Regions from separate parts of the Syntrophobotulus glycolicus DSM 8271 genome, predicted to be linked through region 2. Evidence: predicted binding sites of a transcription regulator. Region 2 holds the regulator's gene; each other region holds the start of a gene.
What was found. The regulator CtsR, encoded in region 2, represses protease genes until heat stress. The targets are predictions, from matches to a motif close to AAGGTCAANNAAGGTCAAAT.

Region 1 (4,318 bases), 660 kb from region 2:
ATATATTCTCCCAAAATAAAGACCTCCTCTCGAATGAAAAGCTTACCGACGAATAAAGAAAAATAAGGGCAAAAGAACCTATTCAGTTTATTCCGGCATCACCTCCTTAACTCGTTTGGACGGTAGTCTGGGACACTGAATCTATACCGTCTGTAAGAAAGAAACAAGGACACGATCTATATATATTGAAATATTCCGACAATATGAATAAGAATTTTGGAGAGAACAGAACATGACACAACGGAATAAGGGCCGGTGCATAATCCTACAATTTCCGCGAAAATAACAATATGTATAATTCAGAATATTAATTAATATTCTGAATTATGGGATAATTTTATATGATAAACGAATACTATGCAAGTAAAAAAATTCAAAAAAAATTTAAAAGCCCCGGGTGAGTGATCATTTTCAGGTTAACGATGAGATAAAAAATACTGCCGCACTTGAACAATACGTTCTCGTACGGCAGCATTCGGTAATCAGTTTATCAAATTCAAATCAATGATGAATGGATTATTTTCCTGGCAGAGTAATCAACATTCCTGACAGGAAATAATACTGGAACCAGAGCCAGGTCGAGTAAATCAGAATCAAAGCCACGGAGTGCGGAATACCGGCGCGGATAATCGGTCCGACGGCGGCCATTCCTTCCTTCTGGTCCTCGTAACAGGCAGCGGTCGCCACAACGACGGACTGGGCATTGATTACTTTACCAATGATCCCGCCGGTAGTCGTAGAGGAGGTAATCGGCACAGGATTCAAATTAAGCTGCTGAGCGGTGATGTTCTGCAGGTTGCCAAACATACTGTTGGCTGCTGTATCCGAACCCGAGATAAACACACCGATCCAACCGAGCATAGGAGCAAAGAAAGGATAAGCGGCTCCTGTCTTGGTGAAGGCCAGGCCCAGAATCGCGTCGGTGCCGGCGAATCTGGTCAGAGTACTGAAGCCGAGAACACAGCACAGCAGAGTAAGGGATGACTTCATTTTCTTCCCTGTTACCGAGAACGCCTTAGCCCATTGCTGGCCGGAAAGGCGGAGGACAAGCAGACCGGAGATTATGGCTGCGGCCATGATTCCCGTGCCGCCCATTGTCAGGATATCCCAGGTGAAAACAGCGTGGAGGCTTCCGTCCCCGATCGGAGGCTGGACCAGAGAAAGTCCGTCCAGATTGGGTACGGTATACTTCCAGATAAAAATGCTGTTCAGGGAATCTTTGATGCTTTGCACACTGAGGAGAGTGACGGAAATGCCCAGAAGTACCCAGGGCATCCAGGCCATCACGATGTCCTTGGTCGGATGAGCCGCCGGAGTGACTGCTTTTTGCTGACCAAAACCTTTTTTCGGCTTCCAGATTTTCAGGAAGACCATCGTACAGAGGATAGACACGATCCCGGCGAGCATACCGATGATCATATACCAGCCCTTCATGGCTGTAAACAGCTGGACAATGGCGAAAGTACCGCTGGAAACAAGAATTGCCGGGGCAACCGCCCAAAGATCGGACCATTTCCCTTTTTCTCTGAAGATATAGGCTCCGACCACCCAAAAGGCGACAACAATAGGCATAAAGATAAATTGCAGGCCGGACTGCTGGGTAAGCTCCAGAATAGGCAGACCGGAAACATCACTGAGGGTGAAGGTCGGCACGCCGAGAGCGCCGAGAGCGGGCGCGACATTACCGATCAGGCAGACAAGGGCGGCAGTCATTGGATTGAAGCCCATCCCTACCAAAATAGAACCACAGACAGCGACCGGAGTCCCAAAACCGGCGGCGCCTTCCATAAAACAGACAAAAGAATAACCGATCAGAAGGACTTGCAGCCGGGGGTCTGAGGTGATGCCGGATAAAGAATCCTTAAGTACGGCGAATTTACCGGAGATAACCGTTGTATTATAAAGAAAGATCGCGGCGAAGATAATCCAGCCGATAGGGAACAGGCCCTTGGCGGCTCCGTATATGAATGCCGATATCGCCATAGGAACGGGCATCTTCATGACAAAAAGAACAAGTGCGAACGCACTTAAAGCGGAAATGATCGCTGCATAAGGAGCGTAGATCCCGTACTCTTTGCGCCCGTCCTTGGTCTTATGCGGATGGACGGCCAGAAGGTAAAGGAAGAGAAGAATCGGAAGAGCTGCCAATAAAGTTGACAGAACAACATTGCCGGTTGGGTTATAGTTTTGCAAATACTGACCCAAGTGGAAGACCTCCTCACATTTAAAAAAAATTAAAATTATTACAAAAAACAACAAAAAAAAGAACCATGAAACTGAGAGAACAAAAAGTTAATGATCGAACATGTCTCGCCTATTCATCCCCCCTCACGGCAACAGAATACTTAATTGACAAATAATAGGAATTTTCATTAAATTAAGCTATTGCATGTCAATTAATTTAAAATTTTAACATAATTATAACATAAACATCATAAATGTTAACTAAATTTTTTTTCATAAATTAGACAATTTAAATAATTAAATTATTCTAAAAATTCAAACAATATAAATTAAAATTAAAAATGAAAAAAATAAAAATGATCGTGAAAAATGATCTTTTATTTTTCTAATTTGGTTTCTGGATGATGATTTTCAGCACATGGTTCACGGTGAAAGGTTTCCTCGTCCAATAATGTCGATAAAGGGGCGGCATAAAGCTTATTAATTTCTCTGCGCAGATCGTCTACATAGTGCATGGTATCAGAAGATATTTTCCGCATAAGAAAGCTCCTTTCCGTCAATAGATCAATATAAAGTTGTTTCTGTGACGTTCATTGACGTTTAACCTTATTCTTTCCGGGACAAAAAAAAATATGAACATAAAAAATTGGAATGAATAGCTAAAAATATTTGACCTTTATTGACCATTGTAATATACTTATACCACTAGGGATCAGAATAATAAAAAGTTGGGGGGATACACATGAGTTATCTTGTTCCTATGGTAGTTGAGCAGACTAACCGCGGTGAGCGTTCCTATGATATCTATTCCAGGCTTTTGAAGGACAGGATTATTTTTCTGGGCGGCCAAGTTGATGATTATATGGCCAATCTGATTGTTGCCCAGCTTTTATTCCTTGATGCGGAAGATCCGGAAAAAGATATTTTTCTCTATATTAATAGCCCGGGAGGTTCGATCAGTGCCGGTATGGCTATTTATGACACCATGCAGCATGTCAGAGCGGATGTCCATACCATATGTGTCGGCCTGGCAGCCAGTATGGGAGCTTTTTTGCTTGCTTCAGGGGCGAAGGGGAAACGTACTGCTCTGCCCAATTCTGAAATCCTCATTCACCAGCCTCTTCTGGGAGGATTGTCCGGTCAGGCTACGGAAATTGAGATTCATGCCAAGCATATTTTGAGAGTGAAAGAAAGAATGAACCGTCTGCTTGCAGAGATGACCGGTCAGCCGGTAGAAAGAATCGAGCAGGATACCGACCGGGACCGCTATTTAACCGCTCAGGAAGCCAAAGAATACGGCCTCGTAGACCAGATCCTGGAAAAGTCGGAGCAGGTGGCCAAGAAAAAATAGGGCAGATCCGAAAAAGACAGACAGGGCGCAAGAAAATAGCCCCAAATCATAAACCGAAAATGAAAACGGCAGGAAAAAGACACGGAAAAGAATTCCGTGTCTTTTTCATAAACAAGAAAATCCTACATATAATAATTGATGGAAACCAATGACGTTTAAGCAGCCGAAATCATCAATGAAACCTGAAGCATCCGGACTCAAACATCAAAGCATCCGGACTCAAATATCAAAGGAATAAGGAGGAAAATCCTTGACTGTAATCAAAAAAGCGGTAATCCCGGCAGCCGGTTTGGGAACCAGATTTCTTCCCGCCACCAAGGCTCAGCCCAAAGAAATGCTGCCTATTGTGGATAAACCGACCATTCAGTATATTATTGAAGAAGCCGTTCAATCCGGAATCGAGGATGTCATTATCGTAACAGGCCGGAATAAGCGCGCGATCGAAGATCATTTTGACAGGTCTGTAGAATTGGAAGTATTTCTTGAAAAAGGCCAAAAAGAAAACCTGCTGCATATGGTGAAAGATATCGCCGATATGGTTGATATTCACTATGTCCGCCAGAAAGAAGCCCTTGGGCTGGGCCATGCGATCTACAGTGCCCGCAAGTTTATCGGTCATGAACCTTTTGCCGTCCTGTTGGGGGATGATGTCATTTCTTCGGAAGTCCCCTGTCTGAAACAAATGATCAAATATTATGAAAAATGGCAGGGGAATATGATCGGTGTACAGGAAATACCGGTGGAGGAAGTATCCAAGTATGGTGTAATTGAAGGAAGCAAGGT
Region 2 (4,318 bases):
AAGTCCTGGCGCGCCTGAGACTCCCTTTCCGCAATTTGCCCCGTCATTGTCTCCAGATATGCCAGGGTATCCTCTTCACTCTTCCCTAAGGTCACTTGGTTGGATATCTGAAAAACATTCCCTAAAGCTCTCGAACCTTCCCCATACAGCCCCCGAACGGCCAATCCGATATGAGTAAGCGCCCCTAATACCTGTTGAACTTGATTGGTCATGACTAAAGCAGGGAGATGGATCATAACCGATATCCGCAGACCGGTGCCTACATTTGTCGGGCAAGCCGTCAAATAACCAAATTTCTCTTTAAAAGCAAAATCCAATTTGCTTTCCATCTTTTCATCCGTCTCTTTTGCCAAAGCCAGTGATTCGCTGAGATTAAAACCCGGCATCAGTACTTGAATCCGCAAATGATCCTCTTCATTGACCATTACAGATACTTTGTGACTGTCTGTAAGGGCTACACCGCTGAATTCCTTGCCATTGGCCAAGTCCGGACTGATTAAGTGTTTTTCAACCAAAATTCTTCTTTCAAGAGGATTGAGGACGCCGAGTGATAAATAGGTGAATTGCTCCCCTGAAACAACCGTTTCCCCAAAAGTATCAGAAATCTTTTTCTCCACTTCTTTTCCGCCTTCAGCTCCCAGAATATGCGGAAAAGAAGCTCCGGCCAGATTCCTTGCAAGCCTGACTCGGGTGCTTAAAACAATAGGAGTGTCCTGGATATTTTGCATCCAGCAGCTGTCTTTCACCAATAACTCTTTATTTTCCATCCTGCTCACCACCAGCCGTTTTCTCCAGTTCTTTGATCCGATCCCGCAAGACAGCCGCTTCTTCGAATTCTTCGCTGTGCACTGCTTCCTGCAGCTTTTTCCTTAACTGCTGCAATTCATTTCTGGATTGCAATTCAGGCCGGCCATGTGCAGGTACTCTTCCCACATGAAACCCACCGCCGTGAATCTTCCGCAATAATACTTCCAACTGTGGTTCAAATTGATTATAGCATTCACTGCAGCCGATCTTTCCATGTTGTTGAATCTTAGAAAGAGTCATCCCGCACAAAGGACACTTTTCAGTCTCCTTATTTTCAGACTGAACAAACTGCTTATTGGATTCAGCTTCAAAGAGAGCTTGAAGAAAATCAGAAACCATGCCCGGATAAATGCCAAAACCAAAGCCCTGTATTTTTTGGGCACATTTCTGACATAAATGCATTACACCGGTTTGTCCGTTGGCTATCTTAGTAAAATGAACCTTAGCCTCTCTGACATGACAGTTTTCGCAAATCATTTAAGCCTCTCCTTTTTTCAAAAATTCTAATCCTTTATATCTTCCCTGCACAGATTAGCCAAAATATCTTTCATCAGTCTCGCTCTCAGGGAAGATTGATCATTGACATACGGTTCCAATATTTTATCTGTAAAAATACTCTTAATGATCGCGGCTTCTCTTCTCGTAAAGATTTCTTCTTCTTCCAACCTGCTGATCAGGTCAAATGCCCGGTCCTGAGAAAGCCGGTCTCCAATAAGCTCACTCATCAAGCGCTGAAATTTCCCTTCAGGATCCAGTCCCAGTCTCACGATTCTAAGATATCCGCCGCCGCCCCGCCTGCTTTCCACCAAATACCCTTTTTCAGCCGTAAACCTGGTTGTCAGTACATAGTTGATCTGAGAAGGAGCACAAGAAAAAATCTCTGCTAAAAAGCCTCTCTGCAGGACAATAAAATCTTCCTGCGCCTGCCCGATTGTTTTCTTGATATATTCTTCTATTCGATCCGCCAGATTCCGCATCCTGCGATACCTCCTTTCTGCGATCCGGTCATTCGGCTGTTCCTGATGAGTAATCACAACCATCTTATAGAAGTCTTTTTATCTATATGACCTTTCTTGACCTTATGACCTTTTCTGACCTTTATATTTATATTACTCTTTTTTACTTTTTTTGCAAAGCTTTTTTCTAAAAAACAAAGAAAGACAGGTAATATTTACATCACCTGTCCATAACCATAATATAAAAAAATTATTTAGACAAAAAGAATATCCAGACCGCAATCGTAATCGCAGCAACTATTCCCATTAAAGCTACAATCTTTATTCCGTCAAACGGCCGGTTCTCAAAACCTTTTTCAAGTTCTCTTTCTAAAATGAGCTTCTTAAACTCATTTCCATTGCCAAAGGTTTTCTCCAAACTTTTTTCCATCTCTTCTATTTCAGGTATGCTCCCTGTCTGCGGTCCCATCTCCATAAATTCTTCAGGACCGGAAAGGCTTACCCCATTCTGGACGCTCTCGGCCGTTTCTTCAGCCTCGATGTTTTCCGCCTGTACTTCATCGTTATCCGGTTTGCCTTCTCTATGTTTGGTCTGAAACGCTTCTTCGTCATTTCTTTCTTCTGCGGCCGGTACAGGTGCTGCCGCTTGCTCCGTCTCTGTCGCTTCTGTCTTTACCTCTGCTTCTGATTCGTTTCGCGGACTTTTCTCTGATTCCTTTTCCGGGATTTCTGCCTCTACAGGCCCTGCTTCCGTCAGATCGGGTTCAGCCAGAGCAATACCCATTTGCCCATCATCTTTTTCAGCTTCGCTTATTTCCGAAATCCTGTCTTGTCCGGGTCTATCTTTACTTATAACGGCGGCAGACTTCTGTTCCGTGCCTCGGTTGCCCCAAAGCTCGTCTCTCATAAAATTGCCGGTCGGTTTTTGTTCCTCCACGGTTGATGGGTCTTCTTTCGGTTTATGCATAATCTTTATATCAGCCCTGTTTTGGACATCCTGCCAGAATAAGGAACCGGAAAGAAGCTGCTCAATTTCTTGCTTATCCAACCACAATTCTTTTTCCATCTGTTGCTCAAAACCTCCAAGACACCTAAAGTACTGCCTGAATTTTAAGTTATATTATTCTACAAACTTATTTAATCTCCTGTATCTTACGAGCAAATAAATTGTTTTGCTCAAATAAATAATTAATTATACAATAGTTTATTGGGAAGATGATCTATCGAACGGGAGTGAATTTTTATGGCTTTTGCCCAAAACGAATTTAGGTACTGCCCTCTTTGTTCCGCTTTACTGGAATACAATATCATTGAAGATAAAAGACGCCTTAAATGCCCTGTTTGCGGGTATACTCACTGGGGCGAGTTCTCCCTGGGTGTTGGCGGTGTTATCGTGAAGAACAACAAAGGCCTGTTGGTCCAGCGTGCTTATCATCCAGGCAAAGGCCGCTGGACAATTCCGGGCGGATTTGTCGAACAGGATGAGAAAATAGAACATGCTGTGGTCAGGGAAATCCGCGAAGAAACGGGCCTGATCACCCAACCGGTCACGATTATCGCCATTAAGGACCGTCCTGAAGATCTACCTGGAGTTAAGCATGACATTTATATCGTCTTCCTGATGGAACTCCTTGGCGGCGAACTTAAACCGGACCCAGCTGAAGTCAGTGCCGTAGGTTTCTTCGCACCTGAACAATGCTCCGACTTTAATGCTGCTCCTTTGAGTGTGGATATGATTGAAAAAGCAATAAAATATACCAAACCCGGCCCGGCAAACCCCGGCTTCATCCGTAAAGATACTATCTCAATGGTCGGTTCTTTGACCACATTATTTACATTACCGGAATAATCTCTATTTATGTTTTCAACGCATCGCTTTTCTTCTTTCCGCAAGCAATAAGTCAACCATCCCATTGTAACTTTTTACCCCTTGGGTCTGCCTGTTACTTTTCAGGTATTGATCATTAAACTGCGTACTCCAGTTTTCGATTTTTCCCCTATGCAGCTGCCAATACGCTGTTATTTCCGTCAAATCCCTGTTTAAACCCGGACTATACGTTTCCCTTAACTGGGAAGCGGCCTCCGGGTTTTGTTCATCTAAAGCGTTCATGGAGTAAATCAGGGCAAGCAGGACTCCCGAGTATTTAAACTTTTGATCCTGCTGGTCCTGACAAGTCAAATACGCAATATAGTTTGCTTCCTCCTCCCGGGCAAAACCCCGTTGATGAGCCATTTCGTGACAAATTGTGGAAGGGATCATCATGTCCGGTATGTCAATATTCACATTGGCCTCTCCTGTAAAAGGAAAGTAGATGCCTGTTATTCCCATGAAAGACAAAGCCCTTGAAAAGAAAACCGGTTTAGCCCGGCCATAATTCCCTCCAAGCTGACTATACTCCTCTGCCGCGGTGCGAAAGCCCTCCGATGCTTTTAAGAATATTTTCACTTTATCTTCCCCAAGGGTCATTACCCCCTTACCATCTTCGGGGATCTCTTTTCTGTAATCATTTGCCTTTTTGATCAGCTCTGTGCAAAGGCCGGCGATTTCCGAGGAA
Region 3 (4,318 bases), 1.5 Mb from region 2:
TAAGACAGTATCCAGGTCCTTTGTCTTTAAACACGTTACTCCTGCTATGGTGAGAACAGATAACCCCAGAAAATAAAACGCTAAGGCAAAGCGCATACTGCGGCCCAAGGATCTCAGCCTGTATTTCAGATCAGGAAATTTCCCGGGCTGCCTTTGTTCAGCCCGAAAGCGGACCGGCTTTTCAATCAGCTGCCAGGATAATTCAGCCAAAATGATTATGGCCGCCAATTGCTTCAAAACCAGCATCATATCCAGCCCCCCGGTATTTACAGAAGGGCTTGTTAAGAGAATAACAGGATAATGCCATAAATAAATCGCGTAAGAACGAACACCAAGCCACCGCAGGGGCTGTTTCCCCAACAGTTTGGCCAGACGGCCGGCAGGATGGGCGAGGACGGCGATCAAGACGGCTGAGATCAGGGAAAATAACAGCAGTCCGCCACGATAAAGGAAAGAATCATATTCGTTCGTTTGCCAGATCATCAGCAGAACAGCAATCAACGCGGCTGCTCCAACCAGATCCAGAAGCAAACGGTCTCTGGATGGCAGGGTAAGGGATAATTTCTGCCGCGGCAGGGCAAGAGCCAGTATTGCTCCGATCAGCAGGGCCGAAACTCTTGTATCCGTACCATAATAGACCCGGCTGGGATCCGTACCGGGCTGATAAAGCAGGGCCATCGCTATACCTGAAGCCAAAATCCCAGCCAAAGTCAGGACAACCAGCCAGCCTCTGCGCGGCAGGTAACGCAGCCCCAGCCCTAACAATACCGGCCAAACCAGGTAGAATTGCCCTTCTACAGCCAAAGACCACAAATGGCCCAGAGGGGAAGGAGGACCGAAGCTGGCAAAGTAGGAAACATCGTGAAAAATTAACCACCAATTATTCAGGTAAAAAACGGCGGCCAGAATATCCCCTTTGAGGGAATCTAAACGGGCGGGATTCAGCAGGACAGTCCAAATCACAGTTCCTGCCAGCATGACCAGTAAGGCCGGCAGCAGCCGGCGAGCACGCCGCTGGAAAAAATCCTTAAAATCGATCCGCGCCGACAAATTCCACTGGCTGACCAGGAGATCGGTAATCAGATAGCCTGATAAAACAAAGAACAAACAGACCCCCAAAAGCCCTCCCGAGGCCCATTTGAAGTTCAAATGATAGGCAATCACCGCCAAAACAGCTATTGCCCGCAGTCCATCCAAGCCGGGAATGTATGTATTCCGTTTTTGTTCTTTTTCTTTCAGCATCACGATCATTCCCCTTCTTCAGTAAAAATTAGGACATCCTAAGATAAAGATACCAATTTTTGTTACAAATAGCTTTACAAAAGACTTAAAAATGGTTACAAAAAAGTTAAAATATAAAAAGAAACTCAAAAATTGTCAAGAACTTTTCGATATAGATAAATCCATGAAGTTTTTGACGAAAGAGAGCTTCTTCATCTGAATCCAAGAAATTTATTCACGAATACCGGCACCGCTCTTAATGTCAGTGAATAACAAAATATTATTTGACCAATATTGACCTTTGAAAATTTTCGTCTTATAATAGAGGCAGCCAGTTGGTTATTATTGCTATGAATGGTTAATCTAACAATGATTTTACTTAAAAAGAGGTGTTATTTTTATGGATTTTAAAGATTATTACAGTGTTTTAGGAGTCGCTCCGACAGCAGATATAAAAGAGATCAAAAAGAAGTATAAAGAACTGGCCAAAAAATATCATCCCGATAAAAATCCCGGAGACAAGAAGTCTGAAGAAAAATTCAAAGAAGTCAATGAAGCTTATCAGGCTGTAGGTGATCCGGCCAAACGGCAAAAGTACGACGAGCTGCGTCAGGACTACCAGCACTGGCAGAACCAGGGGGGCAGAGGCAGCTATGACTGGGGAGCATGGCAGGCCGCTCCCAATAGCGGAACGTACAGCAGAACAATGTCCCCGGAAGATTTTTCCGACCTGTTTGGAGAATACGGGGGATATTCCGACTTTTTCTCCAATATTTTCGGTATGGGAGGAAAAGGTTTCTCCTATGGGGCTGCACAGCAGGGCCGCCGCTCACGAAAAGGAAACGACCTGGAAGGTGAGATAGAGATTTCATTGGAGGAAGCTTTTCAGGGCACGACCAGACTGATCAATATCGGTCCGAACAGGAGGATTCAGGCCAAGGTCCCTCCGGGCGTCCGGGATAACTCTAAAATCAGGTTGGCAGGACAGGGGAAGGAAGGCGTCAACGGAGGGCAAAGAGGAGACCTTTTTCTAAAGATCCGGATTGCTCCGCATCCCAGCTTTATCAGAGAAAATGATGATTTGAGCCTGACTGTTCCGGTTGATTTTTATACAGCCGTACTGGGCGGAGAAATCAAAGTAAAGACGATTAATGGTGAAGTGAAATTCAATTTGCCCGCCAATACTCAGAACGGAAAAAGCATCAGGCTGAAGGGTAAAGGAATGCCGATTCTCAAAGATCCCAAAAACCATGGAGATTTATATCTTAAAATTGCCATAGTTTTGCCTGAGACAATGGCAGAAGGGGAAATCGAAGCGTTGAGAGAACTATATGCCAAGTATCACAATCAATAAAAAAGAAATGATGATTTGATTTGCAAAGGAGGAATTACGATGGCGTTTGATACCAACAGATTAACCCAGAAATCACAAGAGGCAATGATCCAGGCCAATAATCTGGCCGAGCAGAGAAAAAACAGCCTGATTGAACCTGAACACTTACTCCTTGCCCTGCTGGAGCAGGAAGAAGGCGTAGTTCCGCAGATCCTGCAAAAGCTGAATATCTCTGCTCAGTCTGTTATCGCCGAGGTAAAAGCCGGCCTAAACAAGCTTCCCAGCATCACCGGCAGCGCCGCGCAAATCATGTATTCTCAAAGAACACGCACAGTCATTGTGGCGGCCCATGATGAAATGGAACCGTTTGGTGATGAATATGTCAGCACAGAACACCTTCTTTTAGCTATTTTAGCCAAGGCTCAGGGCGACGCGGAAAAAATTCTTAAAAAAGCCGGAATTACCCGTGAGGTTCTCCTGGGTGTCCTCAAAGAAATCAGGGGATCACAGAGGGTCACCGGTCAAAACCCGGAAAGCACGTATGCCGCTTTGGAGCAGTACGGCCGCAACCTGGTCACCTGGGCCCGGCGCGGCAAGCTTGATCCCGTCATCGGCAGGGATGATGAGATCAGAAGGGTCATTCAGATTCTCTCCCGCCGCACCAAAAACAACCCTGTTCTGATCGGTGAACCGGGAGTAGGGAAAACCGCTATTGTGGAGGGCCTCGCTCAAAGAATTGTCCGGGGCGATGTTCCGGAATCGATCAAAAACAAAGATGTGATTTCCTTGGATATGGGCGCTTTGATCGCCGGGGCCAAATACCGCGGTGAGTTTGAGGAAAGGCTTAAAGCGGTGCTTAAAGAAGTACAGGAAAAGGAAAATGTCATCTTGTTCATTGATGAACTGCATACAGTGGTGGGAGCAGGGGCAGCCGAAGGGGCCATGGATGCCGGCAATATGCTGAAGCCTATGCTGGCCCGCGGAGAGCTGAGGCTGGTCGGGGCAACCACTTTAGATGAATACCGTAAGCATATTGAAAAAGACGCGGCCCTGGAGAGGCGTTTTCAGACAGTAATCGTATCACCGCCCAGTGTCGAGGATACGATCTCCATCCTTCGCGGGCTTAAGGAAAGATACGAAACTCACCATGGTGTAAGAATTGCCGACAGCGCGATTATTGCCGCCAGCACGCTTTCCGACCGCTATATCAGTGACCGGTTTTTACCGGACAAAGCCATCGACCTGATGGATGAGGCCGCTGCCAGGCTTCGCATGGAAATCACCAGCGAACCCCAGGAATTGGATGACCTGAAGCGCCGGATGATGCAGCTGGAGATTGAAAAAGAGGCTCTCAAAAAAGAAAAAGACCAGGCCAGCAAGGAGAGACTGGACAATATTGAAAAGGAACTGGCCAACCTCCAGGAAAAACGCAATCTGCTCGAGGTCAAGCTTTCCGGGGAAAGGGAGAAAATCGGTAAAATTCAAAAACTGAAAGAAGATATCGACAGAATACGACTTGAAATGGAGCAGGCCCAGATTCGTTATGACTATAACAGAGCGGCTGAACTCCAATACGGTGTTCTGCCGAAGCTGGAGAAAGAATTAACCGCCATTCAGGAGCAAGTGAATGAAAAAGACAATCCATTGCTCAAGCAAGAGGTTACGGACAGCGACATTGCGGAAATCATTGCCAAGTGGACAAATATCCCAGTGACCAAGCTTTTGGAAAGTGAAACCGCCAAACTGCTCCAGATGGAAGAAAAC

Region 1: clpP (ATP-dependent Clp endopeptidase proteolytic subunit ClpP) is a predicted target of CtsR. The motif match lies at 2,852-2,871, and genes of this name have one in related genera.
Region 3: SGLY_RS09065 (DnaJ C-terminal domain-containing protein) is a predicted target of CtsR. The motif match lies at 1,504-1,523, and genes of this name have one in related genera.

What each region holds. Positions count from the first base shown of each region.
Region 1 is NC_015172.1:3,071,075-3,075,392, reverse strand. Features, by position in the region: gene SGLY_RS15165 (L-lactate permease) at 1-14, opposite strand, end outside; gene SGLY_RS15160 (L-lactate permease) at 517-2,205, opposite strand; gene SGLY_RS18190 (hypothetical protein) at 2,562-2,723, opposite strand; gene clpP (ATP-dependent Clp endopeptidase proteolytic subunit ClpP) at 2,927-3,535, shown strand; gene galU (UTP--glucose-1-phosphate uridylyltransferase GalU) at 3,786-4,318, shown strand, end outside.
Region 2 is NC_015172.1:319,829-324,146, reverse strand. Features, by position in the region: gene SGLY_RS01570 (protein arginine kinase) at 1-767, opposite strand, end outside; gene SGLY_RS01565 (UvrB/UvrC motif-containing protein) at 757-1,284, opposite strand; gene SGLY_RS01560 (CtsR family transcriptional regulator) at 1,311-1,784, opposite strand; gene SGLY_RS01555 (hypothetical protein) at 2,014-2,829, opposite strand; gene SGLY_RS01550 (NUDIX hydrolase) at 3,007-3,612, shown strand; gene SGLY_RS01545 (DUF3810 domain-containing protein) at 3,628-4,318, opposite strand, start outside.
Region 3 is NC_015172.1:1,849,757-1,854,074, reverse strand. Features, by position in the region: gene SGLY_RS09070 (acyltransferase family protein) at 1-1,242, opposite strand, end outside; gene SGLY_RS09065 (DnaJ C-terminal domain-containing protein) at 1,622-2,575, shown strand; gene clpB (ATP-dependent chaperone ClpB) at 2,615-4,318, shown strand, end outside.